Regions from separate parts of the Kitasatospora cystarginea genome, predicted to be linked through region 3. Evidence: riboswitches for the same ligand, from Rfam matches in the RefSeq annotation. Region 3 holds a riboswitch; each other region holds the start of a gene.
What was found. Region 3 has a riboswitch for cyclic di-AMP ahead of ABD369_RS00530 (C40 family peptidase). Riboswitches for the same ligand answer to the same signal wherever they lie in the genome.
Positions count from the first base shown of each region.

Region 1: linked by a shared signal. The riboswitch ahead of ABD369_RS12425 (CAP domain-containing protein) and the one ahead of ABD369_RS00530 (C40 family peptidase) in region 3 are both predicted to bind cyclic di-AMP.
Region 2: linked by a shared signal. The riboswitch ahead of ABD369_RS24695 (transglycosylase family protein) and the one ahead of ABD369_RS00530 (C40 family peptidase) in region 3 are both predicted to bind cyclic di-AMP.

Region 1 covers NZ_BAAATR010000009.1:16,573-26,005, forward strand. Annotated here, with positions in the region: gene ABD369_RS12420 (NAD(P)/FAD-dependent oxidoreductase) at 1-993, opposite strand, end outside; gene ABD369_RS12425 (CAP domain-containing protein) at 1,476-2,399, opposite strand; cyclic di-AMP (ydaO/yuaA leader) riboswitch at 2,402-2,534, opposite strand; gene ABD369_RS12430 (mycothiol-dependent nitroreductase Rv2466c family protein) at 2,836-3,477, opposite strand; gene pdxR (MocR-like pyridoxine biosynthesis transcription factor PdxR) at 3,580-5,013, shown strand; gene ABD369_RS12440 (PadR family transcriptional regulator) at 5,432-5,731, shown strand; gene ABD369_RS12445 (polyprenol monophosphomannose synthase) at 5,911-6,648, shown strand; gene ABD369_RS12450 (hypothetical protein) at 6,673-6,945, shown strand; gene ABD369_RS41110 (HNH endonuclease) at 7,033-7,164, opposite strand; gene ABD369_RS12455 (helix-turn-helix domain-containing protein) at 7,197-7,592, opposite strand; partial or broken gene ABD369_RS12460 (response regulator transcription factor) at 7,660-7,878, opposite strand; gene ABD369_RS12465 (hypothetical protein) at 7,872-8,033, opposite strand; gene ABD369_RS12470 (hypothetical protein) at 8,208-9,433, shown strand, end outside.
Region 2 covers NZ_BAAATR010000024.1:111,930-121,362, forward strand. Annotated here, with positions in the region: gene ABD369_RS24670 (NAD(P)/FAD-dependent oxidoreductase) at 119-1,489, opposite strand; gene ABD369_RS24675 (Ppx/GppA phosphatase family protein) at 2,009-2,947, opposite strand; partial or broken gene ABD369_RS24680 (DUF501 domain-containing protein) at 3,070-3,579, opposite strand; gene ABD369_RS24685 (FtsB family cell division protein) at 3,593-4,072, opposite strand; gene eno (phosphopyruvate hydratase) at 4,231-5,517, opposite strand; gene ABD369_RS24695 (transglycosylase family protein) at 5,751-6,596, opposite strand; cyclic di-AMP (ydaO/yuaA leader) riboswitch at 6,601-6,781, opposite strand; gene ABD369_RS24700 (cytochrome P450 family protein) at 7,096-8,349, opposite strand; gene ABD369_RS24705 (SDR family NAD(P)-dependent oxidoreductase) at 8,616-9,113, shown strand; gene ABD369_RS24710 (nucleoside triphosphate pyrophosphohydrolase) at 9,203-9,433, opposite strand, start outside.
Region 3 covers NZ_BAAATR010000001.1:114,613-124,045, reverse strand. Annotated here, with positions in the region: gene ABD369_RS00555 (Lrp/AsnC family transcriptional regulator) at 1-51, opposite strand, end outside; gene ABD369_RS00550 (rhomboid family intramembrane serine protease) at 48-857, opposite strand; gene ABD369_RS00545 (hypothetical protein) at 1,061-1,312, shown strand; gene ABD369_RS00540 (NYN domain-containing protein) at 1,746-3,047, shown strand; gene ABD369_RS00535 (C40 family peptidase) at 3,273-4,298, shown strand; cyclic di-AMP (ydaO/yuaA leader) riboswitch at 4,603-4,765, shown strand; gene ABD369_RS00530 (C40 family peptidase) at 4,827-5,882, shown strand; gene ABD369_RS00525 (C40 family peptidase) at 6,075-7,139, shown strand; gene ABD369_RS00520 (hypothetical protein) at 7,199-8,425, shown strand; gene ABD369_RS00515 (glycosyltransferase 87 family protein) at 8,501-9,433, opposite strand, start outside.

The DNA.
Region 1 (9,433 bases), on a different contig from region 3:
CATGCCCTGCCCGTAGATCGGATTGAAGGTGCAGGCCGCGTCACCGACCACGAGCAGCCCCTCGGGGAGGTCGGCCAGGCGCTCGTAGTGCCGCCGCCGGCTGGGCGGCGGACGGAAGCCGTGGATCGGGGCTACCGGCTCCAGTCCCCGGACCACCTCGTAGAACTCCGGGACGCTCAACTCCCGTGCGAAGGAGAGGAATCCATCGGGATCGGTGGGCGGGGTGAAGCCGCGCATCCCGCCGACCGTCACCATCCAGCGATCACCCTCCACCGGGACCAGGATCCCGAACCGGGGATTGCGGCCGGGCCTGGGCTGCAGGTACATCGCACGGCCGCCGGCCAGGTCCGCCCCGGCCCGGCGGAACAGCCCGGTGCAGTAGCCGACACCGCCGTCCACCACGCTCTCCTCCGGTGCGCCGAGCCCGAGTTCGGTCAGCCAGTGCGGGGCCCGGGAGGTCCGGCCGGTGGCGTCGACCACCACCTCAGCGGGCAGCACCGACTCGGTGCGGTCGCGGGTTCCGCGCTCACGGCAGCGGATTCCGGCGATCCGCGTTCCGGCGACGGCGAGTCCGACCGCCTCGACGCCATCCCGCGCCTCGACGCCCGGGTGGAGGAGGACCTGGTGACGCAGCGCCCAGTCGATCAACGGGCGGGTGAAGCTCACGATGGTGTGCCGGGGCGAGAAGGAGTCCAGCCAGCCGGCCGGCGTGAGCCAGCGGATGTCGGTGGCCAGGCCGAAGCGCTGCGCGCCCTCACCGGTGAGCAGCTCGGTCGTGCCCGGCAGCAGCCGCTCGATGGCGTACAGGCCGGCCGGCATCAGCAGGTGCGCCTGCCGGGCCTGCGGGACTCCCCCGGCGAACTCGGCCTTGCCCGGCCGACGGTCGCGCTCCACCACGGTCACCCGCCAGCCCGCCTCGGCGAGGACCCAGGCGTGCAGCAGTCCGGCCAGGCTGCCTCCCAGCACAGCGGCTCTGCCAACCGGTAGCGGCATCTCGATTCCCCCTTCGGCCGGCGGAGCTCACGGCGTCGAGCCCCACGCTGTTCAGCGGGTGGTGCGGTGCGGATCGCGCGGCGCGAGCGGTGCAAGCGGCGCCCGCGCACGGCGGGGTGGTGCAGTGCGCGGCGGCGCGGCTCGGCGTGCGGTGGTACTGGACGGCGGACGTACGGCGTGAGTGGGCGCGCAGCGCACGCGGGGAGCGTACGAGCACGAACCGGATGCATTCTGCCCACCCGGGCCGGGCCGCTAACCACCCCCTCGCACTGAAATGACGGTACATCGACAAATATTTGAGGAAATATCCCCACTTGGCTATCGGGGTCGTCGCCGAGGGGCCGGCGACCGCCGACCCGCCCGACCGTGCGAGGTTCCGCCGCGCGCGCTCCGCCCCACGGGCCTGGCGCCCGCGAGGCGGAGGCACCCGACCCGCCCCCGGGGGGGCGGGTCGACCTCGGCCTACGTCCTTGACGGACGGGTCAGTTGGAGAAGTCCTGGGTGAGCCAGACGGTTCCACTGGCATCCCGGTAGACGGCGATGCCGATGTGGGTGAACTCGCTGCTGAGGATGTTCTTGCGGTGGCCGTCGTCCGGCGGCGTCTCGTTCAGCATGTCCTGGGTCAGACTGACCGCCATTGCGGCGATGTCCTGGGCCGAGGTGGAGACCCCGTTGCCGTAGCCTATGTTCTCCCCGACGGCGTTCCACTGGACGCCCGCGGCCGTCACCCGCGCACCCAACTCGGCCTCGCCCGGGCACTGGTGGGACATGCCGCAGCCGCCGGCCATCGTCTGGTTGTGGGCCTCGGAGCTGCTGGTCAGCCCTGCCGTGATGGTGTAGGCCGGCAGACCCTGGGCGGCCCGCGCCTGGTTGATCAGGCCGAGCACCTGCTGCACGGCGTCCGAGCTCGAACCGGTCTGCGCGGCCGGGGTGGTGGCCGCGGGGGCGGGGGCGTGCGTGGCCGGGGCGGACGGAGAGGCGGCCGGGGACGACGGCGCGGACGTGTGCGACGCCGGGGCCGAAGTCGGAGCGGAGGGCCGCACGGAGTGGGAGCCCTGGGACTCGCCGCCTGGGCGCGCGGTCGCGGATTCCGAGGCGTGGGAGGCCGGGGCGGACGGCGACGGCGAGGCGTGCGAGGCTTCGGCCGAGGCCGGAGCGGAGGGCCGCGCGGCGTGCGGGCCGGCCTGGTGGTGGTGCTGATCGGAGTCGTCCTGGTGCCGGTACTGGTGGTGCTCCTGCCACCCGGCATGGCTCGCGTAGGTGTGGGAGCCGGGCGCGGCGGAGGCTCCGCTCGCGCTCAGCAGCGGCAGCATGAGGCCGGCGCCGGCGATCCCGGCGGTGGCGGCCAGCCGCGGGGTGTGCCTCCGGCGCGCGCGGCGATGCCGGCCGGTACCTGAAGTCAGCATGGGGCGTCCCTCTGCGACGCCTGCGAGGTGAGCTGTCGGGTTCGGGCCGTGAGGTAGCCCGGCCGCACACGGCGGCTTCACCCCTAGCCGCGCTCGTCTCGCCCGCGAACGGGTCGAGCAGGGCGCGGCAAACTACCTGGTTCCCCCGCTCCTGCCCGGTGCACTGCTCGACGTCCGGCCGACCGGTGGACAGGACTCGGCGTCCCGGCGGCAGGGTCCGCAGGTGCGAACAGCCTGAACGCTAGGCAGATCGACCCGGAAGACACAAGTTCGTATCATGCGCATCACATGGACATCCAGTGAAGATCTGATGGATTGCCATATTCACTGACACAATGCTGCATAAGTGCCCTAATCGGACAAATCTCTCGACTGTCCATGGCGGTCACGGCGGCCACCGCCCCCCGGGGGGGGCGGACGAGGCGGCCGGCGCGCGTCAGTCGACGATCGGCCCGCATGTGCGGCCGCGCTTGAGTTCGAAGAACCCCTCGGCCTCCGTGACGAGCAGTATGCCGTCCCACAGCCGCCCGGCCGCCTCACCGCGGGGGATCGGGCTCACCACCGGACCGAAGAACGCGTTGACCGAGCCGTCGGGACCGGCGATGTGGATCGCGGGCACGCCGAGGTCCTCGCCGATGGGGTCGAGGGCCGCCCGGTTGCCGGCCAGCAGGACCGGGTCGAGCCCGGCGTCGTCGGCGGCGTCGGCGAGTCCGGCGGGCAGGCCCGCCTCCTCCAGCGCGGCCAGGTACAGCTCTCGGCCGATGGGGGCCTTCTCGAGGTGGATCCGGTTGCCGAGGGCGGTGTACAGGTCCCGCAGCACCTCGCTGCCGTGCGCGCGTTCGGCGGCCAGCACCACCCTGGCCGGGCCCCGCCGTTCGGCGAGCCACTGGCGGTACCAGTCGTCCACCTCGCGGCCGTCGTTGTGCGCGGCGAGGCCGAACACCCGGAACCGGCTGCGGACCTGACGGACCTGCTCCACCTCCAGCAGCCAGCGCGAGCCGATCCACGCCCACGGGCACACCGGGTCGAACCACATGTCCACGGCCGTCGTCTCAACGGTCGTCTCGACAGTCGTCATGTACGAATCTCCTGCTCCTTGAGTGTCCGAGGAGACGCTACGTGACCAACTGGCCTTGGCTAAGCTCCAATTCGGATCGATCTGATTGGGCCAATTGTGGATGTGCATGTCACCCTCGGCGGACGGGGCGACCGGGCCGCCCGGATCTACCGGCAACTGCTGGACGCGGTGCTGGACGGACGGCTGCGCCCCGGCGAACGGCTGCCGCCCAGCCGGGAGCTGGCCCGCCGGCTCGGAGTGTCCCGCAACACCGTGGCCTCGGCCTACGAGCGGCTGGCCGCGGAGGGCTTCCTCCAGGGCCGGGCGGGGTCGGGCACCTTCGTGTCCGGGCAGTCCGTCGGCACGCTGGCCGCCCGCCGTGCGCCGGCCGGCCCCGGGGCACAGCCGAGGCGGGTCTGGCAGTCCGTGCCGGCCGCCCGGGGGCAATCCCCGGAACCCACCTACGACTTCCGCGTGGGCACGCCCGACGGGCGACTGTTCCCCTTCCGGACCTGGCGGCGGCTGATCACCGACGAGCTGCGGCCGAGCGGGCTCGGCCGGGCCGACTACGGGCCGCCCGAGGGCCACGCCGACCTGCGCGCGGCCATCGCCCGCCATGTCGGCCTCTCCCGCTCGGTTCGGGCCACGGCCGAGGACGTCCTGGTGACCCAGGGGGCGCAGCAGGCACTGGACCTCGTCGGCCGGGTGGTGATCGAGCCCGGGGACTGCGTGGCCGTCGAGGACCCGGGCTACCCGCCGGCGCGGCTGCTGTTCGGCTCACTGGGCGCGCGGGTGGTCGGCGTACCGGTGGACACCGAGGGGCTGATGGTGGACGCCCTCCCCCGAGAAGCCCGACTGGTCTACACCACTCCCTCGCACCAGTTCCCACTGGGGACCCCGATGTCGCTGGCCCGCCGCGCCGCCCTGCTGGACTGGGCCGAACGGCACGACGCGGTGGTCGTCGAGGACGACTACGACAGCGAGTTCCGCTTCACCGGGCGGCCGTTGGAGCCCCTGCAGAGCCTGGACCCCGGCGGCCGGGTGGTCTACGTGGGCTCCTACTCCAAGACCCTGCTGCCCGCGCTGCGCCTCGGCTTCCTGGTCGCCCCGGCCTCGCTGCAAGCGGCGCTGCACAGTGCCAAGCAGCTGTCCGACTGGCACGGCGACCCGGTCGCCCAGGCGGCACTGGCCCGCTTCATCGACGAGGGCCTGCTGGCACGGCACATCCGCCGGGCCGGCCGGGAGTACGCCGCCCGCCACGCGCTGCTCACCACCACTCTGGCCCGGGACTTCGCCCCCTGGCTGGAGCCGGTGCCCTCGGCCGCCGGACTGCACGTCTGCGCGCGGACCGCTCCCGGCGTGGACCTCGGACCGGTGCTCGCCTCCGCGCGGCGGGCGGGGGTCGCGGTGAACACCGTCGCCGACTTCAGCGCCGGGGAACCGACCCGGCCTGGGCTGGTGTTCGGCTTCGGCGCGATCGACCGGGACCGGATCGCCGAGGGTCTGCCGCGCCTGCGGCAGGGCCTCCCCGCCGCCGCCCCGCCCATCCCGCACTGAACGGGCGGGGCGGGCTCGTCCACCCCGCTCGTGGTCAACCCCCGCTCCGGAGACCGGGATTGAGGCCGCCAGCCCCGCCGTGACGGCGAAGCCCCCGGCGAGGGCGGCCGAGGCGGCGAAGACCCGCCGGACCGTCAGGTCGACCTGCTCGACCCGGCTCGGGGCCGTGCGGATACCGTCCGGGGTCCGTTCCGGGCGGATCCCGTCGGCCTGGAGCAGTGCCACCAGCCGGCGCGTCGCATCGGCGCCCCCGCCCGGATCCGCAGCGCGGCCGGTCCGACGAAGGAGGTGAAGGGGCCGCCGTGTCACGCATGACGGCAGAGTACACGGCGCGTACTACTTGCCACGTACTACCTGGCGCGTAGTACCAGGCGCGTAGTAGCGTGGCGCCGGAGGGCAAGGAAAGGAGGCGCGGCGGATGCAGGCGAACGACGCCCAGACGCTGGTGCTGTGCGTGCTGGCCGACGGACCGCTGCACGGCTACGCCATCAACACGGCGATCGAGGAACTGGTCGGGGAGCGGCTGGGGCCCGGGAGTCTCTACGGGGCACTTGCCCGCCTGGAGGCCAAGGAGCTGATCGAGGCCGCCGAGGAGCAGGGGCGCCAGCGGCCCGTCCGGCTGACGCGCAAGGGCCGCCAGGTACTGGAGCACGAGCTGCGTTCCATGGCGAAGGTCGCCTCGGTGGGGCTGCGGAGCCTCGGGGTGAGCCCGGCGTGAGCCCTCACCACGGCCCGGTCCGCCGCTGCCCCGGCGCGTTCCGGGGCCGCCGGGACCGCCAGGCCCCGGGAACGGGCAGCGCCCTCGGCCGTCGCGGCCGTCGCCACCCGTGGTCCGCGACCGCCGGCTGAGCGACCCGGCCGAAACCACCACGACCTCCCGCACCCGAAGGGCTGATCATGGCTGTCTCCTCCCCCAAGGTCACCGTCGTCGTCCCGACGTACAACGAGCGGGAGAACCTGCCCGCCCTCGCCGCCCTGCTCGCGGACCTGCCGGTGCCCGACCTGCACCTGCTCGTCGTGGACGACAACTCACCCGACGGCACCGGCGAGGTCGCCGACAAGCTCGCCACCGAGTCGCCGGACACCGTCGGCGTGCTGCACCGCACCGCGAAGGACGGACTCGGGCGCGCCTACCTCGCCGGCATGGCGCGTGCACTGGACGAAGGCGCGGACGTGGTGGTCCAGATGGACGCGGACCTGTCGCACCCGGTCTCGGCGATCCCGGCCATGATCGACACCCTGCTGTCCCAGGATGCCGCCGTGGTCCTGGGCTCGCGCTACGTCCCGGGCGGCTCGACGGCCGCGGACTGGCCCTGGACCCGCAAAGCCCTCTCGGCCTGGGCGAACTTCTACGTCAACGCGATCCTGCGACTGCGGGTCCGGGACGCCACCGCCGGGTTCAAGGCCTGGCGGGCGGACACGCTGCGGGCGATCGACCTGCCGTCGGTCCACTCCAACGGCTACTCCTTCCAGGTCGAGATGAACTACCGCACGGTCAGCCGCGGGCTGGCCATCCTCGAAGTGCCGATCCGGTTCGAGGAGCGGGTGCAGGGCGCATCGAAGATGAGCCTCGGCGTGCAGCTCGAATCCGCGCTCACCCCGTGGAAGCTGCGTTTCGGCCAGGGCCGCGGCTGACCGCTACCCGGAGTCCGCGCGCAGGTGGGCGAGGACGCGTCGGTTGCCGTCGGCCGGGTCGAGGTCGAGCTTGTTGAGGGGACCTCCGGCATGTGCTCGGGTTCGACGTCCACGACGAACGAAGCGTGGTACCGGCCCGCCGGATCCAGCACGATCGTCACGGACGACGGTTCCGCCGGAAGGGAACGGGACCACTTCACCCGCACGTCGCCGATCTTCGCCAAGTTCAGCTTCCCGTTCGAGCGGATACGGAACCCGTTGCGGGAGAAGCGAAGCGACTGCCGGTTGGTCGGGTAGCCGGGGCACATTGCTGTGCCCCGGCCCCCTAGGAACCGGACGTGCGACTTTCACCGCATCCGGCTCGGGCAGGTCTCTGCCCGCTAGTCAGGAACTCATCTTCCGGTCTCCGGCGTGTACTTGCCGGTGACATTGCGTGTGAATCAGTTCCAGATTGCTTGGGAGGTCGCTGCCGCCCTTGCTGCGGTACGTAAGGTGGTGCACGTTGATGCCTCTCATCGAGGCCGTGAACCACCTGGCCCAGTCGTTGACTATTCCTCTCTTCCTGTAGAACCACTGATGGGCAGCGACTTCGTGTCGCACTCCTTGCGGGATTTGAATCCGGGGAGCCCAACCGGCCTTCCGGCGCGCTTGCCGGACACGGAATCGAAGAAGTTCCGGTATGCCGTGTCCAGGTCCCGCAGGGACTGGATCAGCGGATCCACACCGACCGAAGCGAGCCACGCCCGCTCCGGGGTCTTCTTCGCCTCCGTGATCACCAGCTTCTGCAGGTCGGTGCTCCTGGGGTACGGCTGCCCGGCCTTCCGGGCTTCCCTCCGCGCCGCAAGGGCGTCGTTGTGCACCACCCGCGCACACCCGAACGTCCGGGCCAGCGCGGCACGCTGACCCAGCATCGGGCAGACGCGGTAGGGGTACCGGAGGTGCACACGGTCAACCTACCGAAGGTCACTGACAACAGCTCACGTCCAAACCTCCGAAGATCACTCCGCCGCTTCACGGCTCCGACCCAAGGACCCTCCCCCACCCTCCGGGCGGGGGGACCCCCATCTCCCCAGCCTTAAGCCCGGGGCATCCTGGGAGAACAAAGGTGAAGATGCTGCCCGCGTGTTTGACCACGGCGGCCTCGGTGACGACCAGTTGGCGGGCGATGGACTGGTTGTTGCAGCCCTCGACCATCAGCGCGAGGACTTCGCGCTCGCGCGGGGTCAGGCGGCCGACACGAGGGTGACCGCACCCAGCAGCGCGCCACTCAGCAGGTAGGCCCAGCAGCGCCACGGCCAACCCGAGCACAGGAAGCGCACCGGGCGCGACCTCAGCGAGTTCCACAGCGCGAGCCCGGACGGCTCGGCGGCCGGCTCTCCCGACATGCGGCCCCCTCTCCGTCGATGCCGCTCGGACCACTCGACCCTAGTCGACGGCCGGGCGGGTGACGGCGGCCGCGTCCGGAGCGGGAAGGGACAGGGAGGGTGGGGAAAAGTCGACCATCGATGTTCAAGGCAGGTCTCCTGACCATCCGTCGGCTTCGACAGTCCAATGAGCAGGTGACGACTTACCGACTCAAACGCACCGACACCGTTCCCGGTCCGACCGGCCGCCGCAACGGTACCTGGCGGGACACTCCGGCCCTCTGGGCGGCCGGGTGGCTGCTCTCGGCGGCCTGGGCCGGGTCCTTCCCGCTGCTGTCCGGGCTGGCGACGCACCGGCGCTGGGGCCTGTTCGCGGCGATGGGCTATCTGCTGGCGGCCGCCGTGGCGGCCTGGGCGCCCGGTTCTCGCTCTCGCGCCGCTTCGGCGCTGGTGGCGCTGGCCGGCGCGGTGCTGCTGCCGCTGACGGTACTGGTCGCCACCGGGCAGGGGCAGTCCGAGGTCGCGGTCATCGAACGCTCGGCGGACCTGCTCATCCACAGCGGCAGCCCGTACCACCCGGACCCGCGGCAGGTGGAGGACTTCACCCCCTACCTGCCGGGGGTGGCCCTGCTCGGGTTACCCCGTGTACTGCTGGGCGCGACCCCGCTCGCGGACGCTCGGCTGTGGTGCGCCGCCGTACTGACGGGGTGTCTGGTGGCCGGCCGGCTGGTGCAGCGCCCGCGCCGTCGGCGGAGTGCGGGCGGCCGGACGGGATTCGGGCAGGCGGTGGGCTCCGGGCGGACGCCATTCGGGCGGCAGACGGCGCACGGGCGGACCGGCGCCGGTCGGCTGCCGGGCGGGCGAGTGGCAGCCGGAGGGTCCGCGGGTCGGCGGCCTGTCGACGGCCGGCCGCCGTTCGGTCCCGGACTGGTGGCGCTTGTCGCCTCGCCGGTGGTGGCGTTGCCGCTCTGCGTCAGCGGGGTGGACCTGCCGCTGACCGGTGCGTGCTGTCTCGGTCTGGCGCTCGCCGCGCGCGGACGTCCGGTCGCGACCGGACTGGCACTGGCGCTGGCCTGCTCGATCAAGTGGTCGGCCTGGCCTGCGCTCCCGGTGGCGCTCGCACTGCTCGCCGCCGTGCACGGCCGACGGCCGGCGGTCCGGTGCGCCGTTGTCTGCCTGGCCGCCACGGCGGCGCTGGTGCTGCCGGTGGCACTCGTCGCGCCGCACGAGATGGCCGAGCAGGTACTGGCGTTCCCCACCGGCCGCGCCGCCGTGCCGACCCCGGCCGGCAGCCCGCTGCCGGGCCGTCTGCTGGCCGGGTCAGGTCCGGCAGGGTGGTCCACGGCCGTCGCCATGCTGGCCGCCGGTGGTGCCGTTCTCGCCGTGTCGCTGTTCCTGCGCCCGCCCGCGTCCCTGGTCGC
Region 2 (9,433 bases), on a different contig from region 3:
TGTACTCCGCCCGGTCGCACGGCCGGCTGAGCACCACGGAGGTCGTGGTCCGGCGACACTGCCGGGCGGAGGGCCTCCGACTCGTACCCGGGCTACTCCTCCGCCCGGATCTGGTCGCTTACTTGCTGCTCGCGAGTTCCTTCTCGGCCGGCTTGGCGGCCTCGACGGGCTTGGGGGCGGGGCCTGCTGCCTCCTGAAAGGCGCTGAACGGCTTCTCCATCTCGGACAGGCCGACCGTCTCGCGCTTCAGGAACATCGCCAGCGTCCAGTCGGTGAAGACCCGGATCTTGCGGTTCATGGTCGGAACCATGGCTCCGTGGTACAGGCGGTGGAACCACCAGGCCGGGCGGCCCTTCAGCTTGTACTTGCCGAAGAGGATCGCCACACCCTTGTGCAGGCCGAGACCGGCGACCGCACCCAGGTTCTTGTGCTTGTACTCCTTCTGCGGGAAGCCCCGCATGCCGGCCACCACGTTGTCACCGAGGACGACGGCCTGGCGGCACGCGTGCTGCGCGTTCGGCGGGCACCAGGCGCCCTCGCCGGCGGCGAGGTCCGGCACCTGGGCGTTGTCGCCGGCGGACCAGACGTAGTCGAAGCCCTGGACCTGCAGGGTCGGCGCGGTGTCCACGTGGCCGCGCGGGCCGAGCGGCAGGCCGAAGTTGGCCAGGACCGGGTTGGGCTTGACGCCCGCCGTCCACACGATGGTGGAGGCGTCGACCTCGACGCCGTTCTTCAGCACCACGTGCTGGTCGACGCAGGAGTCCATCGAGGTCTCGATGAAGACCTCGATGTTGCGCTCCTCGAGCTTCTCCTTGGTCCACAGACCGAGGTCCGGGCCCACCTCGGGGAGGATGCGGTTGGCCGCCTCCACCATGATGAAGCGCATGTCGTCGCGGCTGACGGTCTTGTAGATCTTGGCCGCGTCGCGGGCCATGTCCTCGATCTCGGCGATCGTCTCGACGCCGGCGAAGCCACCGCCGATGACGACGAAGGTCAGCGCCTTGCGGCGGACCGCCTCGTCCGTGGTGGACTCGGCCTTGTCGAGCTGCGACATGACGTGGTTGCGGAGGCTGATGGCCTCCTCGACCGTCTTCATGCCGATGCCGTGCTCAGCGAGACCCGGGATCGGGAAGGTGCGGGAGACCGAGCCGGTGGCCACGACCAGGTAGTCGAAGGGCAGCTCGTAGGAGTCGCCGGCCGCGGGCTGGATGGTGGCGACCTTGCGGGCGTGGTCCACACCGGTGACTGAACCGGTGAGCACCTCCGCCTTCTTCAGGGCCGTGCGCAGCGGCGCGACGAGGTTGCGAGGCGCGACGTTGCCGCCGGCCGCCTCCGGGAGGAAGGGCAGGTACGTCATGTACGACCGCGGGTCGACGACCGTGACGGTCGCCTCTCCGTAGCGCATCTTCTTGAGGATGCGCATCGCGGCATACAGGCCGACGTAACCACCGCCGACAATGAGGATGCGAGGACGCTCCGTGGTGCTCATATCGGAAAGTATCCAGCACCGCCCGACGGACCTTTCGTGAGCCCCGTCACATCACCCTGGACACCGTCTGCTACACTACGCGGCCCCGTCCGGCGGGGCCTGACGCGCGTTCACAACCCCGCGCGGCCCGCGGTGAGCACCGGAACGCGGACGGCACTCCTGAGCAGCAACGATCCTGGTGACGCGGGGGTTCCCGCGCGCCGTTTCGAATTCACCGGCCAGCCGGGAGCCCCGCCTGCGATCCAACGAGCCGGTCAGCGAGTCGACCTTCGGTCCCCCATAACGGGCGTAGCGGGCGGCAAAGTGCGACGAAAGACTGGATCGTCATGTGAAGAAATTCACGAAGGTTTTCCCGGCACCCCCGCCGGCGACCGCTCCCGGGCCCACCGAAGGTGCCCCGAAACCGGCCAACAGGACCGACCGGCGAAAGGGAGCGGCGACGCCGCGGGCCCTGTCGCCGGTCGGTCCAAGTGAGGGGTCGGGGACGTGAGCGCCCCCGACCGCCGCGCCCGACCACGGTCAGGCGATGCTCCAGGCGATGCCGTCCAGGATGTCGTGCTCGCTGACGACCACCTCGGCGGCGCCCGTCCGCTCCATGATCTCCAGCAGCACCAGGGCACCGGCCGCGATCACGTCCGCCCGGCCCGGGTGCATGACCGGGATGGCGGCGCGCTGCTCGTGGGTGGAGCTCAGCAGGCGGCCGGTCACCTCGCGGACGGCCTCGACCGACAGCCGCGAGTGGTGGATGGCGGCGGAGTCGTACTCCGGCAGGCCGAGCGCGATGCCGGCCACCGTGGTGACCGTGCCCGCGAGGCCGACCAGGGTGGCCGCCCGGTCCAGCGGGACCACCTCGGAGGCCTGGTCCAGCGCGGCCCGGATGTCGGCCTGGGCTGCGGAGATCTGACTCAGCGTCGGCAGCTCGGCGCCCGCGAAGTGCCGCTCGGTGATCCGGACGCAGCCGATGTCCACCGAGCGTGCCGCCTCGACGTCCTCGTGGCCCAGCACGAACTCGGTGGAGCCGCCACCCACGTCGAAAACCAGGTACGGGGGCTCGAAGGCGCCGCCGGTCAGCTCCTTGGTGGCGCCGATGAAGGAGAGGTGCGCCTCCTCCTCGCCACTGACCACCCTGGGCTCGACGCCCAGGATCTCCCGGACGCCCTTGCGGAACTCCTCGGCGTTCTCGGCGTCCCGGGAGGCGCTGGTGGCGACCAACCGGATCCGGTCCGGTCCGACCCCGTGCTCGGCGATGACCGCCGCGTACTCGCGGCAGGCGGCGAAGGTGCGCTCCAGCGCCTCGGGCGCCAGCCGGCGGGTCTTGTCCACGCCCTGGCCGAGCCGGTTGATGATCATCCGCCGGTCGCGGTCGGCGATCGCGCCGGTCTCGGGGTCGAGGTCGGCGATCAGCAGACGGATCGAGTTGGTGCCGCAGTCGATCGCGGCGACCCGGGTGGCGGTCATTCGCTCTCCTCCTCTGCCTTGCGCTTCTTCGCGGCGCGCTCGACGGTCTTCTGCTCCTTGGCGGCGATGACGGCGGCGTGGTCCTCGGCCCTGGCCCGCTGCTCGGCCACCTCGGCCGCGCTCTCGGCGAGTTCGGCCGCGCTCACGCACGGGCCCTTGGCCCACCAGTCCTCCAGCATGCCGAGCGCCTCGTCGCCGAGCGGGTTGACGCCGGGCCCGGCCGCCAGCGAGTGGCCGACCAGCACGTGCAGGCACTTCACCCGGTCCGGCATTCCGCCTGCGCTCGGGAAACCCTCGAGCACCTCGATGGCGTCCCGGCGGGCGATGTAGTCCTCGTGGGCGTGTCGGTAGGCGGCGGCCAGCTCCGGGTCCTCGGCGAGCCGGGCGGTCTGCTCCTTCATCACACCGTCCGCCTCCAGGGTCCCGATCAGCGAAGCGGCCTTGGGGCAGGTCAGGTAGTACAGGGTCGGGAAGGGCGTGCCGTCCGGCAGCCGGGGTGCCGTCTCGACCACGTCCGGGTTGCCGCAGGGGCAGCGGTGCGCGACCGCGCGCAGACCGCGCGGCACTCGGCCCAGCTGGGCCGCGATGGCGGCGATGTCGGTGTCGGAAACGGGAGGGTTCTCAGAGGTCATGGGGGTGCTGTCTCTAGCGGGTGGCGGGTACGGGGGCAGTGGACGGGGCGGCGCCGGGAGCGGCGCCGGCCGCGGCGGGTGCGTCGGCCAGCGCGACCGAGTCCCAGACATTGGTGTACCAGGGCACGGCGGACCTGGCGGCCGGGCCGGCTGCCACCGCGCCCGGTGCGGGCTGTGCGGTGGCGGGCGGACTCGGGTCGACCGACACGAACGGCGTCTCACCCGGCAGCGCGTAGTGCAGCCGCTCGCGGGCCTGCGCCTTCACGTACTCCGGGTCCTGCCAGCGGGCCCGCTCCTTGCGGAGTTGCTCGACCTGCTGGGTGGCGCGCTCGGCCTTGGCGCGCTGCGCGCTGATCTCCGAGCGCTGCGCGATGAACTGGCGGGTGGGGTACGCGAGGATCGCCACCAGCGAGCAGAGCACCAGGACGAGCACCGTGGCCCTGCTGGTGAACCGCGGCCGCCCGGCGATCCCGGGGATCTTCCACCTCGCCATGTACCCCTCCCGTCGGCCCCGCGCGCCGGTGCCCCGCCGCCCAACCCTACGGGGTCGGGCGGCGGGGCACCGATCACGAGCCATCCGTGTCAGACCTCATCCGGTCGGACGCAGGTGTCAGCCGTCGTGCTGACCAGCCCTCGTACGCACTGTGCTTACTACTCCGCGGCGCGGAAGCGCGGGAAGGCCGAGCGACCCGCGTACTCGGCGGCGTCGTCGAGGATCTCCTCGATGCGCAGCAGCTGGTTGTACTTGGCGACGCGCTCGGAGCGGGCCGGGGCACCGGTCTTGATCTGGCCGCAGTTGGTGGCGACGGCCAGGTCGGCGATGGTGACGTCCTCGGTCTCACCGGAGCGGTGCGACATCATGCAGCGGTAGCCGTTGCGCTGGGCCAGCTCGACGGCGTCCAGGGTCTCGGTCAGCGAACCGATCTGGTTGACCTTCACCAGCAGTGCGTTGGCGGTGCCGGTCTCGATGCCCTTGGCCAGGCGGGCCGGGTTGGTGACGAACAGGTCGTCACCGACCAGCTGCACCTTGTCGCCCAGCTTGTCGGTCATCGCCTTCCAGCCGTCCCAGTCCTCCTCGTTCAGCGGGTCCTCGATGGAGACCAGCGGGTAGTTGGCGACCAGGTCGGCGTAGTAGTCGATCAGCTCGGCGGAGGAGAGCGCCTTGCCCTCGAACTGGTAGGCGCCGTCCTTGTAGAACTCGGTGGCGGCGACGTCCAGGGCCAGGGCGATGTCCTTGCCCGGGGTGTAGCCGGCCTTCTTGATGGCCTCGGTGATGAGGTCCAGGGCCTCGCGGTTGGAGTCCAGGTTCGGGGCGAAGCCGCCCTCGTCGCCCAGGCCGGTGGACAGGCCGCGCTCCTTCAGCACGGCCTTGAGGGTGTGGTAGACCTCGACGCCCCAGCGGACGGCCTCGGAGAACGACTCGGCGCCGATCGGCGCGATCATGAACTCCTGGATGTCGACGTTGGAGTCGGCGTGCGAACCGCCGTTGAGGATGTTCATCATCGGAACCGGCAGCACGTGCGCGTTCGGGCCGCCGAGGTAGCGGAACAGCGGCAGGTCGCTGGCCTCGGAGGCGGCGTGCGCCACGGCGAGGGAGACGCCCAGGATCGCGTTGGCACCGAGCGAGGACTTGTCCGGGGTGGCGTCCAGGTCGAGCATGGCCTGGTCGATCAGGCGCTGCTCGGTGGCGTCGTAGCCGACCAGCTCCGGGCCGATCTGCTCGATGACGGCGAGGACGGCCTTCTCCACGCCCTTGCCGAAGTAGCGGTTCTTGTCGCCGTCACGAAGCTCCAGGGCCTCGAAGGCGCCGGTGGAGGCGCCGGACGGGACAGCGGCACGACCGGTGCTGCCGTCGTCGAGGCCGACCTCGACCTCGACCGTGGGGTTGCCGCGCGAGTCGAGAATCTCACGGGCTACGACGACATCAATGGACGGCACGAGGCATCTCCTAGCGGAAGCAGGTCCTACGGACAGGGGGTGCAGTCTGCGGACGATTGCGGAGTCGTTACGACCAGAGCCTAACCGCACCGGGCCTCCGGGCCACGCTGCCCTTGGCTCCGTCTCAGCGTGTGGCCGCTCTACCAGCCGGTAGTTCACCTGAATGACCACAAGCGCGACAAGTGGGGCCGTTTCCGCGACGCGGCGGAAACGGCCCCTCATGCCACCTGGGGTCAGCCCAGCTTGAGCACCTGACCGGGGAGGATCAGGTTGGCGTTGCCGCCGATGGTGGCGCGGTTGACGTCGTAGAGGTGCTGCCAGCCACCGGAGAGGTGCTGGGCCTGGGCGATGCCCGACAGGGTGTCACCCTCCTTGACGGTGTAGTCGCCGGTGGCGGCGCTCTGCGTGGTGGCCGCGGCGGACACCGGGCTCTGCGCCGGGGCCTTCTCGGCGGCGCCGCCCGCGAACTGCTCGTAGATGCTCTGGTGGCTGGTCCAGTACCAGCCGCCGCTCTTCTGGTACCAGTACTTGCCCGACTCGGCGTCGTAACCGGCCTTGCCCGGGAAGGACGGAGTGGCAACCGTGCGCGAAGAGTCCTGGGAGGACTGGCTCTTGTAGCTCTTGGTGCTGCTCTTGCTGCCCGAGGAGCCCGAGCCGGAGCTGCGGGTGTGGCTGCTGGTGTCCACGTCGGCGGCCGAACCGCCCCTGGACAGACCTGCCGTGACGGAGCAGACCGGCCAGGCGCCGGGACCCTGCGAGGCGAGGACCTTCTCGGCGATCGCGATCTGCTGGCCCTTGCTCGCCTGGTTGGCCTGGCCCGCGTACTGGCCGCCGCCGTAGGCCTTCCAGGTGCTGGAGGTGAACTGGAGTCCGCCGTAGAAGCCATTGCCGGTGTTGATGCTCCAGTCGCCGCCGCTCTCGCAGTCGGCGACCTTGTCCCAGGCCGACACGGAGGCGGCGTGTGCGCCGGTGGCGGTGAGCAGCGGCAGCGCTAGACCGACGCCGGCCACACCGGCAGCGGCGATGGCCTTCTCGGCCTGGGTCTTGCGACGATGACGGCCCGAACCGGTGAACAGCATGAAGGTGTCCTCTCCGCACGCCTGCGAGGTGAGCTGTCGGGTTCGGACCGGGAGGTTGGCCCGGCCGCGGCGAGCGGGACAGGAACGCTTCCTGCCCTGCCGACGCGGCTTCACCCCAAGCCGTGGGAACGGCGACGAAACCTGGGTCCCCCGCCCTTGCCCAAGGGTTCTGGTCGGTGTCCCGAGGCGTGATGGGCAAGGTTTGGCGTTCCACGCAACGGGGTTCGCAGCTGCGAACTCATCGGAGACTACGCATACCGTCACACCAATCACAAGCTCATATCCCGTACATCACACGAGAATTACGCTGTGTTTATATGCGCCCACAAACGATGTGACTTTGTCCGGTTTGATGCGCATTCAGAGATCGACAAACGGGGACAAGTCCGACACGCCGTCAGCTCGACACGCCCGGTTCGCCGGGTGTCCGGAAGGCGGCGCGGACCATGTGGCACATCTCACCGAAATCCCGAGAATGACTTCTGGATTACGGGGAAGATCAGCCCTGTCGCGCGGTAAAGGAAACCGGGAGTTCGCGCAGGCCACGCATGATCAGACCGCCGCGCCAGCGCAGTTCGGCGCCTTCGGCGGCAAGGGTCAGGTCGGGCAGCCGGGTCAGCAGGGTCGCCAGCGCGATCTGGCCTTCCAGCCGGGCCAGCGGAGCGCCGATGCAGTAGTGGATTCCGTGGCCGAAACCCAGGTGCGGGTTGTCCTTCCGGGCCAGATCGAGCGTGTTCTGCGCGGCGAACCTGGCCGGGTCGCGGTCCGCGGCCGCCAGCACCACCAGCACCGGGTCGCCGACCGGGATCTCCACCCCGCCGATGGTCAGCGGACTGGTCGCGAACCGCCAGGTGGCCAGCTCCACCGGCCCGTCGTAGCGCAGCAGTTCCTCCACCCCGGTGGCCAGCAGCTCCTTCTCGCCGCGTGCCACGGACTCCTGCAGCAGCGCGCGCTGCCCCGGGTTGCGCAGCAGCGCGTACAGACCGTTGCCGATCAGGTTGACGGTGGTCTCGAAGCCGGCGAAGAGAAGGATGAAGGCCATCGCGGCGGCCTCGTTCTCGGTGAGGTGCTCGCCGTGGTCACTGGCCCGGATCAGGCCGGAGATCAGGTCGTCCCCGAGGTCGGCCCGCTTGCGGTGGATCAACTCGGCCAGGTACGAGCGCATCCGCTTCACCGCCCGGCCCACGCCGCCGCGTTGGCCACCGTGGTGGCGGATCATCATGCCGGCCCAGTCCCGGAAGTCGTCCTGGTCCTCCGGCGGGACGCCGAGCAGGTCGCAGATCGCGTAGATGGGGAGCGGGAAGGCGAACTCGTGGATCAGGTCGGCCGAACCGCGTGTGGCGAAGCCGTCGATCAGCCGGTCCGTCAGCTGCTGCACCCTCGGCTCGAACTCGGCCACCCGGCGCGGGGTGAACGCCTTCGACACCAGCCGGCGCAGTCGGGTGTGGTCCGGCGGGTCGATGTTCAGCAGGTGGGTCATCAGGTCGGCCTGCCGCTCCCCCGGGATTCCGACCCGGCCGCTGCGGTGCGCCTGCTCGCTGTGGTGGGCGGGGTTTTTGGACAGCCTGCCGTCCGCCAGCGCCTGCCGGGCGTCCGCGTACCGGGTGACCAGCCAGGCCTCCACCCCGCTCGGCAGCGTGGTGCGGTGCACCGGGCTGTGCTCGCGCAGCCAGGCGTACGCGGGGTAGGGGTCGGCGGCGAACTCCCAGGTGAAGAGCTCGGGCTGCGGGGTGGAGTCGGGCGTTTCCGGCATGTCTCGACGGTATCCGGCGGCGGGCGGCCGGCTCCACGCGGGCGGCCGGCTCCACGCGGGCGGCCGGTGGCTCCGGGACGGCGCCCCATTGCCCCGGGGACGCGCGGATAGGGGACGGACAGGGGGAAGGAGGGGCTGTCTGCGGACGGCGCGTAGCTGACAGAGTCGTGACGTCCGGATTACGCCGCTGCGCGGCGGACTCCCCCGCCCGTGCAGGAGTGAGCCTGGTCACCTGCCGGGTAATGAGTGTCGCGGAGGGTCGAGCAGTGCCTACGATCCTCCGCAATGACTCTGATGGATGGCAGCGCGGGGCCGTCCACGGGGAGCGGCTCAAGGAGGAGCAGGCCATGCGGGTAGCCGGGGCAGTGGTGGTCATCGCGGTACTCGACGGTGGGTCCGGAGACGGTCTGGCCCGCCGGTTCGCCGCCGCTGGCGCCGCCGGGATCATGGTCGCGGACCTGCACGCCGGTGTCGCCGAGGACCTCGCCGCCGAACTGGACCGGCCCGGCTGCCCGGTGGTCGGCGTGTGCAGCGACATCCACCAGCCCAGCGACGTCGCGGCGCTGGTGGACACCGCCGCGAAGCACCTCGGCCCGATCGACCTGTTCTGCATCGCGGGCCCCGACGGCGAGCGGATCGTCTCCCTCGCCGAACTGCCTGGCCACCTCGACCCGCTGGCCGAGTTGCTCGCCCTGGTCGGCGACGCCATCAGCGAGGTCGTCCCGCCGCAGCGGCGCCACGTGGACCAGCCCCAGTCGGCCTGACCCTGCCGGCCAGCCCCTCCTAGAGGGCGGCGGGCGGAACGGGGCGCGGAGCACCTCGCCCCCTCGGTGCTGCCCGGCCGGGCAGCCGATCAGTCGGCGGGCAGCCCCTCGACGGTACGCACGGCCGCACGGTAGGCGCGGGCGGCCGCGCGGAGGGCCGCGTCCACGTCGACACCGGCGTCGTGGGCCCGCTGGACGACGGCGAGCAGCAGCGCTCCCGCCGACTCGGGGGTGAGCTCGGCGGGCAGCTCGTAGGGCTCGTCCGGTACCCCGGTGAAGCCGGCCCGGCGGACCCGGGAGACCAGCTTGGCCGTGTACGC
Region 3 (9,433 bases):
CTCGGGGATCCGGTCGACGCTGGTCTTGATGAGAACGATCGCGGTGATCACTCGTCGGCTCCTGTCCGTGGGGAGGGGGCCAGCGTATCGGGGCGGGCCAGGGTCACTGCCCAGGTAGCCAGGTAGCCGGTGGCGAAGCCGATCACGTGCACCAGGTAGGCGACCTCGGTGCCGCCCGTGTGCACCGACCACCACTGCAGCGCGAACCACAGTCCGAGCACCAGCCAGGCGGGGAACCGCAGCGGCAGGAAGAACAGCAGCGGTACCAGCGCGGTGACCCGGGCTCTCGGGTAGAGCCGCAGATAGGCGCCGAGCACTCCGGAGATCGCGCCCGAGGCGCCGACCAGCGCGCGCACCGCCTCCGGCGAGTGCGCCTGGGCAGCTGCGTAGCCGTAGGTGGCCAGCGCGCCGACGGCGAGGTAGCCGAGCAGGAAGCGGAACCGGCCGAAGCGCTCCTCGACGCCGGGGCCGAAGACGAAGAGGAAGAGCATGTTGCCGAGCAGGTGCAGCCATCCGGCGTGGATGAAGAAGGAGGTGAGCACCGAGAGGGCGGGGATCTTGCCCGGGGTCGGGGAGAGCCGGCAGCCGGGAACGGCCGGCGGCAGGGTGGCCAGCTGGGCGGCGGTCAGCGGGCGGTTGGCGACCAGTTCGGCGGGCACCGCGCCCCAGCGCTGCTCGTAGCGCTGTTCGGCGCAGATCCGGTTCGGGCCGGTGCCGTAGCCCGGACTGAGGCCGAGGCTGGGGCCGACCAGCAGCAGCACCGCGCTGGCCGCGATCAGGGCGAGGGTGACCACCGGGGCTCTGGGGGGCGGGATGCCGTCCTGGGTGGCGAGGTGGTCGAGGACGGGAGTCGCCATGGAGACGAGCATTCCTCGGGTGGTCTCGGACGGCACCGAGGTGTACTGCGTGTGGACTAGCCACCGGGCGAAGTCGGGGAGGTCCGTACCGGTGGCGGGCCGGGTGGGGGCAGGCAATAGGCTTGGGCCGCCGTACCGCACCAGCCACCGCAGCCGACCCGGGCGACAGCCGAGGGAGCTCACGAGAGATGAGGACCGCGCCGATGAGCATCGCCGCCCCCACTGCCGAGACCCGCTGGCGCTGCACCCTCTGCGGCAACCTGACCCGCTTCGACGTGACCCGCTCGGCGAAGGTCGTCGAGTACCTGCACTTCGACCTGGCGGGCGAGTCCAAGGTGGAGGAGACCGAGGTGCTGGCCGAGACCATTGAGTCGGTGCGCTGCCGCTGGTGCAACGCCGTGGACCAGGTCGAGCTGGTGGCCCGTCCCGGTGCCGAGGAGCAGCAGGACATCTGACGTCCGACGGCCCCGTCCCGGCATCGATCGCCCTGCGCGCGGCCCGGGCGGGGCCGCTGTCCCATGGGCCGGGTCCTGCCGCCCCCGGTGTGTGACGGGGTCCCGGGAGGGGCACGGTACACGGGACAATTGCAGAGAGCAGTGGGTTTGAGGGCAGCGGCAAGGGGCCGTAGGGGACCCGCAGAGCAGGATCGGAGCCGAGGACGTGGTGGACACAGCGAGGGGGCCGGCCGAGCCGCAGGGGCGTGGGCCCGCTGTGGACCAGGCCGGCGCCGTCCCGGTGGCCGGTGCCGCTCCCGGTCCCGAGACCGAGACGGCGGCGGTCGAGGTACCGGCGGTCGAGACCGAGCCCGCCGAGGCCGAGCAGACCGAGCCCGCCGAGACCGCCGAGACCGCCGAGACCGAGCAGACCGAGCCCGCCGAGACCGAGCAGCTGGACCGGCCGTTGCCCGAGGGGGTGCGTCGCCGGGTGGTCGGGATCGCCGCCGACGCACTGGGCGGACTGTCGCAGGCCGATGTGCCCGGCTCGCTGCGCCAGTACGCGAAGTTCACCGCGGCCCGGCGGGCCAAGTACGCGGGCACGGCACTGGCCGCCGCCCTGGAGTCCGAGCCGCTGTTCCGGCTCCGGATAGCGGACCGGCTTCGGCTGGGCCAGCCCGATCTGGTCAAGGCGCTGGAGGCCGGGAGCGTGCCCGGCGCCGCCGACCCGATGGATGTCGCCGCCGCCGCGTATCTGCTGCGGCCGGCGGGCTGGGTGAGGCTGGTGGCCGAAGCCGGGGAGCAGGTGGAGCGGGCGGGCGCCGAGGGGGCCGCGGCGGAGGCCGCCCGGTTCGTGGAGAAGCTCCAGGAGGAGCTGGCCGAGGTACGGGCCCAGGGGCGGGCCGATCTGGACCGCCAGCGGGCCGACGCGGAGGGCGTCCGCAGGGAGGCGGAGTCGCTGCGCAAGCGGGTGCGCAGCCTGGAGAGCGACACCCGGCGGGCGCAGGCCGAGACACGCAAGATGCAGCTGGAGCTGGATGCGGCCCGGGCCGCCGCCGCCGCCGAGCGCAGTGCGGCGGAGGGTGAGGCACGGCGGCTGCGGCACCGGATCGCCGAGCTGGAGACGGCGGTTGAGGCCGGTCGCCGCTCGGCCAGGGAGGGGCGCAGCGTCGAGGACATGCGGTTGCGGCTGCTGCTGGACACCGTGCTGCACTCGGCGCAGGGTCTGCAGCGCGAGCTGGCGCTGCCGGTCTCGCAGATCCGTCCGGCCGATCTGGTGGACGCGGTGGTGCCCGGCTCGGCCTCGCCCAACGACGTGGCCCGGCGCGGGCTGGCGGAGGACGACCCGGCGCTGCTGGACCAGTTGCTGGCGATCCCTCAGGTGCACCTGGTGGTGGACGGCTACAACGTCACCAAGACCGGCTACCCGACGCTGCCGCTGGAGCAGCAGCGGATCCGGCTGCTCGGCGGGCTGGCGATGTTGGCGCAGCGGACCCAGGCGGAGGTCACCTGTGTGTTCGACGGGCAGGACCTCGACGTGCCGGTGATGATGGCGCCTCCGCGCGGCGTCCGGGTGCGGTTCAGCCGGACCGGGGAGACGGCGGACGAGCTGATCCGGCGTCTGGTCCGGGCCGAGCCGAAGGGGCGTCCGGTGGTGGTGGTCTCCGCCGACAAGGAGATCGCCGACGGGGTGCGGAACGCGGGGGCGCGCCCGGTGTCGTCCGTGTTGCTGCTGAACCGGCTGTCCCGGTCCTGACCAGGAAGTCTGCCCTTCCGGTGGCCCTGTAGGGTCCGGCGTTCACGACAGTCCGGACATTCCCGGCAATATGTGACGGTCCGGTGAATTCCGTGCGGGGGCTGGGGGTTGGCACCGGCGAGGGAGTGGCGCGAATCCGTCATCTTCACTAGGGTCTGGCGTCAAACCTATTTTCCGGAATTCCGCCCGAACGGACGGAGCCAGCAGGAAGAAGGAGCTAGTCCCTTGGCCAGCCACCGCCGTCCCAAGCAGCCGAGCCGCGCACGGGTGTCCGTGCTGACCGCTGCGGCGGCGACCGCGGTCGCCCTGTCGGCCAACGCGAGTGCCCACGCGGCGCCCGCCCAGCCGAGCAAGGACGAGGTCAAGGTTCAGATCGACCAGCTGAACACCGAGCAGGAGCAGGCGGCCGAGAAGTACGACGGCGCCCAGGAGCGGGCCGACCAGCTGCGCAAGCAGGCCGACCAGCTCCAGGACCAGGTCGCCCGCGGCCAGGAGCAGCTGACGCAGCTGCAGACCAGCCTGTCGGCGGTGGCCGGCGACCAGTACCGCTCGGGCGGCATCGACCCGTCCGTGACCCTGATGCTCTCGTCCAACCCGGACGGCTACCTGGAGCAGGCGTCCAGCGCCCAGCAGATCAACCAGACCGAGGCCGACATCCTGAAGGCGCTGAAGGCGCAGCAGGCCCGGCTGGACCAGCAGAAGCAGGAGGCGGCCGCCGTCCTCGCCGAGCTGGACCGCAACACCCAGGAGCTGAACGACGCCAAGGCCCAGGTGCAGCAGAAGCTGCAGGAGGCCAAGAGCCTGCTGAACTCGCTCACCGCGCAGGAGCGGGCCGCCGTCGAGGCGGCCGACCGCGCCTCGCGCGGCGACGCCCGGGCCGACCTCGGCGACCTGCCGAGCGCGGGCGGCTACGCCGGTGTCGCGGTGTCCGCGGCGCTGAGCATGCGCGGGCATGACTACCAGTGGGGCTCGGCGGGGCCGAGCACCTTCGACTGCTCGGGTCTGATGCAGTGGTCGTACGCACGGGCGGGTGTCTCGCTGCCGCGTACCTCGGAGGAGCAGATGGGGGTCGGTGCCCGGGTGCCCTCGCTGGCCCAGGCGCAGCCGGGTGACCTGGTCATCTACGAAGGCGGGGGCCATGTCGGGATGTACATCGGCAACGGCATGGTGGTGCACGCCCCGCACACCGGTGACGTGGTGCGGACGATGAAGGCGGACGCGATGGCGATCGTCACCATCCGCCGGGTCTGACGCCACCGCGAGTCCGGCTTCCCGGCCCGCCGAATTCGTCCTGCGACGCAGGGCGCTTCGGCGGGCCGTTTTCGTGAAAGGCTGTCAGCCGTCGGTATCCGAGCTGTCACGCACGGTCGGTTCACAAATGAACTTGGCATTGACTCAGAATTTTTTCTGACAAGGATTTGAACGGATCACGGTTTCGTTACTAGGGTCAGGACCTGAACCACCGCACAGTCGATCACCCAGCCAGGGTGGCGGCGGTGGTTACCGCCGAGTCCGAGAGGCAGTAGGGGCAGTTCAACTGCCCACGGGGAAGCCCCTGTTGGGGTTGCTGCGGATCGGAGCCGGGGAACCACGTTCCTCGGGGTGAATCGGCGCCAGGCCGGCCGGCCGTCGGGGACGCGGGCCGGTGAGGCGTCGTAGGGCATGTCTTCCAGCCCGAACCCGTCAGCTCACCCGGTAGGCGGACGTAGGAAGAAGGAGTCCGCCTTCGTGGCGTCCCATCGTCGCCCCAAGCCCGCAAGCCGTGTCCGCGTGTCGATCATGACGGCGACAGCCGCGACCGCGGTGGCCATCTCCTCCCAGGTCGGTGCGCACGCCGACCCGAAGCCGACCCTGGATGAAGTCAAGACCCAGGTCGATCAGCTCAACGACCAGGCCGAGGTCGCCAGCGAGAAGTACGACGCGGCCAACGAGAAGCAGCAGGAACTGCAGAAGCAGGTCAACGACCTGCAGGACCAGGTGGCGCGCCAGCAGCAGCAGGTGAGCACCGTTCAGGGCGAGCTCGGCGCCGTCGCCGCCGAGCAGTACCGCAACGGCGGTATATCCCCGACCGTGCAGCTGATGCTCTCCAGCAGCCCGGACTCCTTCCTCAGCCAGGCCGACTCGCTCAACCAGCTCGGCGCCTCCCAGGCCGACGCGCTGAAGCTGCTCAAGGCCGACCAGGAGAAGCTGGACCAGCAGAAGGCCGAGGCCCAGCAGAAACTGGGCGAGCTGGACGCCACCACCCAGGACCTCAAGGCCCAGAAGGACGACGTCCAGGCGAAGCTGGCGAAGGCCCGGGAGCTGCTCGACTCGCTGACCCAGCAGCAGCGCGAGCAGCTGGCTCAGGCCCAGGCCGCCGCGGACGCCGCCGCCCGCGCCTCCCGTGACCAGAACCGCACCGACCTCGGCGGCAGCGGTGGCGGTGGCACCAGCACCGGCGGTGGCGGTGGCGGTGGCGGCACGGTCCACGTGCCGGCGTCGGGCTCGTACGCCGCCCGCGCGCTCGCCTATGCCGAGAGCCAGATCGGCAAGCCCTACCAGTGGGGTGCCGAGGGTCCGAGCTCCTTCGACTGCTCGGGTCTGATGGAGTGGTCCTACGCGCAGGCTGGCGTCTCGATCCCGCGCACCTCGCAGGAGCAGGCGTCGGCCGGCACCAACATCGGCACCGACATCTCCAGGGCCCAGCCCGGTGACCTGGTCATCTTCTACAACGACATGCACCACGTCGGCATGTACGCGGGCGACGGCCAGGTCGTCCACGCCCCGCGTACCGGCGAGAACGTCAAGTACATGCCGGCCACCGTTCTGCCGATCGCGGCCATCATCCGCGTCTGACCTCTTCGCGGTTCCGTCCGCAGGCCCGGCCCCGTCTCCGAGGGGCCGGGCCTGCGGCGTTCCCGGACTCGTCGAGCTAATGTCCGATTAGTGGTCAAATATTCGGTGTTGCAAGGGTTTGGACTAGATCCTCCGGACTCGCTAACGTCTGCCCCCGGACGTTAGCCGAGGACGAATGGAGCAGCCGCCCCGATGTCGATGCACCGCCGTTCCCCCCTGCAGGGCACGCAGCGGCTGGCCCGCGCCCTGGCGCTCACGGCAGCGGCCACCACTGCACTCGGCATGACGCTCGGCGGGCCGGCCCAGGCGGCCCCGGGCGCACCGGGGGAGCCGCCGTCCAAGCAGGAGGTCAGGGCTCAGGTCGACCAGCTGTACGAGGAGGCCGACCGGGCGGCGGAGCGGTTCAACGCCGCCCAGGAGTACCAGAAGCGTCTGCAGAGCGAGGCCGACGGCCTGCAGGGCCAGGTCGCCGCCGCGCAGGACGAGCTGAACCGGCTTCGCGGCGATCTCAATGCGGTGGCCGCCGCCCAGTACCGGGCCGGCGGCATCGACCCGGCCGTCGCACTGATGCTGGACACCGATCCCGCCGGGTACCTCGCCCGGGCCCGCAGCCTCAACCAGGCCGCCGAGCGGCAGAGCGCCACCGTCCGGCAGGTGATCGACCGGCAGCTCAGGCTCGACCAGCGCCGTGCCGAGACCAGCGCCAAGCTCGCCGAGCTGGAGGAGGCCCGCCGTACCCTGGCGGAGAGCAAGCAGCAGATCCAGCAGCGGCTCGACCAGGCCCAGCGGCTGCTCAACACCCTCGGAGCGGCGGAGCGGGCCGGGATGGCCCTGGAGGACGCCAAGGAGGCGGAGCAGCGCGCCACCCGCGGCACCGACCGGCTCGACCTCGGCGACCTGCCCGCCCCCTCCGACCGTGCCGCCGCCGCGCTGGCCGCCGCCACCTCCCGGATCGGCTCGCCCTACGTGTACGGATCGGCGGGCCCGTATGCCTTCGACTGCTCGGGTCTGATGTACTGGAGCTGGCGGCAGGCCGGAGTGACCCTGCCGCGCACCTCGCAGGCGCAGATGTACGCGGGGCGGCGAGTGAGCCTGAGCGAGGCACGACCGGGAGACCTGGTGATCTTTTTCAGGGACATGCACCACGTCGGCATGTACGCCGGCGGCGGGGTGGTCGTGCACGCGCCCCACCCGGGGGCCAGGGTCCGCTACGAGAGCGTGAACGCGATGCCGGTGGCCGGGGTGGTGCGGGTCTGAACACGGACCACGAACCGCTGGTCACCGACCTGCCCCGGCCGACCGGGGCAGGTCGGCCCTTGCTGTCCCGGCGCGGCGCGCTGCTGCTGGCGGCCGGTGGCCTCGTACAGCTGTCCGGGGCCGGGGCGCGCTCGTCGGCCGGTACCGCCGAGGGGGTCGCTGCCGCGGGCCCGCCCGTCCGGCCGCGGATCGAGGCCCTGCTGTCCCGGCGGGCCAAGGCGCTGCTCGGTTCGGACCCGGCCGGGCTGCTCGCGGACGTGGCCCCGGAGGCCAGGGATGTGCAGCAGGAGGTGCTGACCCGCTGCCGCGACCTCCCGTTCGCCGACCTCTTCTACCGGATGACCGACTTCACCGAGCCCCGGGACGCCGACCGGATCACCGTGGCGGCCGATCTCGGCTACCGGCTGCGCGGTGTGGACGACCACCCGGCGCTGCTGGGCCGCACCCTGGAGCTCGTCCGCGGTGACGGCGGCTGGCTGCTGGCCAAGGACGAGCCGACCGGGGCCGCCGCGCTCTGGGACCTGGGCACCGTCCGGGTGGCGCACGGCAGCCACTGCCTGGTGCTGGGCCTGCTGGGGAGCGCCGACCTGGCCAGGACCGCCGAGGTCGTGGACCAGGCGGTACCGGCGGTCGAGGAGGTCTGGGGCGACGGCTGGGCGGGGCGGCTGCTGGTGGAGACCCCGCAGAGCGAGGAGCAGTTCGCCCAGCTGCTGGGCGTCTCCGCCTCCGACTACCAGGGCATAGCCGCCGTCACCACCGCGGCCGCCGGTGCCCCGCACGGCACCGCCGCCGACCGGATACTGCTCAACCCGGACGCCTACGCCGGGCTCAGCGACCTGGGGCGCAGGGTCGTCACCACCCACGAGGCCACCCATGTCGCGACCCGGGCCGACACCAGGCCCTGGACTCCGCTCTGGCTCTCCGAGGGCGTGGCCGACTACACGGGCTACCGCGGCAGGGGCCGCACCGCCCGGCAGATCGCCCCGGAGCTCGCGGGCGACGTGTCGGCCGGCCGGCTGCCGACCGCGCTGCCCCTGGACAAGGACTTCGTCGCCGGCTCGGCCGGTATAGCCCAGGCCTACGAACTGGCCTGGCTGGCCTGCAACCTCATCGCCACGCAGTGGAGCGAGAAGCACCTGGTCTCGCTCTACCGGGCGGTAGGCGCGGCCGACCCGGCGAGGTCGCAGGGGCTCGACGGGCTGTTCCGCGCCCAACTGGGCGTCAGTCTCGACGAGTTCACCCGCCAGTGGATCGGCGACGTGCGCCGGCTGCCGACCCGGCCGTAGCCGGGCCGCGGCCGGGAGCGCTCAGGCACGCGGCGGCGCGTCCACCACCCGCCGGAACCCGTAGCGAGAGCGGCCCTACTTCTTGGCGGTCTCGGGGCCGAGGCCGTCCAGCAGGTCCTGCTCGTAGGCGATACCGGGACGGACCGGGTAGCCCGTCCGCTCCAGGGGCGGGAGGACGACGGTGCGCTCGGCGTCCGGGTCCCGGGTGGCGCGCCACAGGCGGCGGCAGGAGACCAGGGCGGCCGCCAGCAGCAGCCCGTTCCGTACGGTCAGCACCGCCACGCCCCACGGCTGGCTCTGGTGCACCTGGCCGAACAGGATCGGGAACTCCAGGGTGGTGAAGAGGGTGGCGACCAGGATCAGCACCGCGACCGGCTTCTGACTGGTGCCGCGCACCGTCAGGCAGACCGCCGCCACGCCGATCAGCCAGACCAGGTACTGCGGGCTGATCACCCGGCTGGTCACGGTGAAGATCAGCACTGCGGCGAGCGCAGCGTCGTAGCCGGTGGCGGCCTGCCAGCGCTTGGCCCGCAGCCGCCACAGCAGCAGCCAGCCGAAGCCGAGCGCGGTGGCTGCCACCGATAGCCGGGAGATCAGCGGCACCCAGGGACCGAGCAGCTCCAGCGAGCCGTAGTTCATCGAGACCTGGCCCGGCCAGGCGCCCGCCAGCCGGGCGAAGTGCAGCGGCAGCGCGCCGACTGACTCCACCTCGATGCCCCGGTCCCGCTGGAACTTCAGGAACTCGAAGGCGCCGTTCATCCCGGCCGCCAGCAGGAAGCACAGGGTGCTCAGGGTGGCCACCGCGGCCGTCCAGGAACGGCGGGTGCGGCGGCCGCGCGGGGTGCCTGCGAGCGCCAGTACCGGCCAGATCTTCACCAGGCCGCCGAAGCCCAGCAGGATGCCGCCGATGGCCGGCCGGCGCAGCAGCGCCAGCAGCCCGGCCACCGCGACGGCGGTCACCACGATGTCGTACCGGCAGTAGACCGTGGGCCCGAGCAGCGGAACACC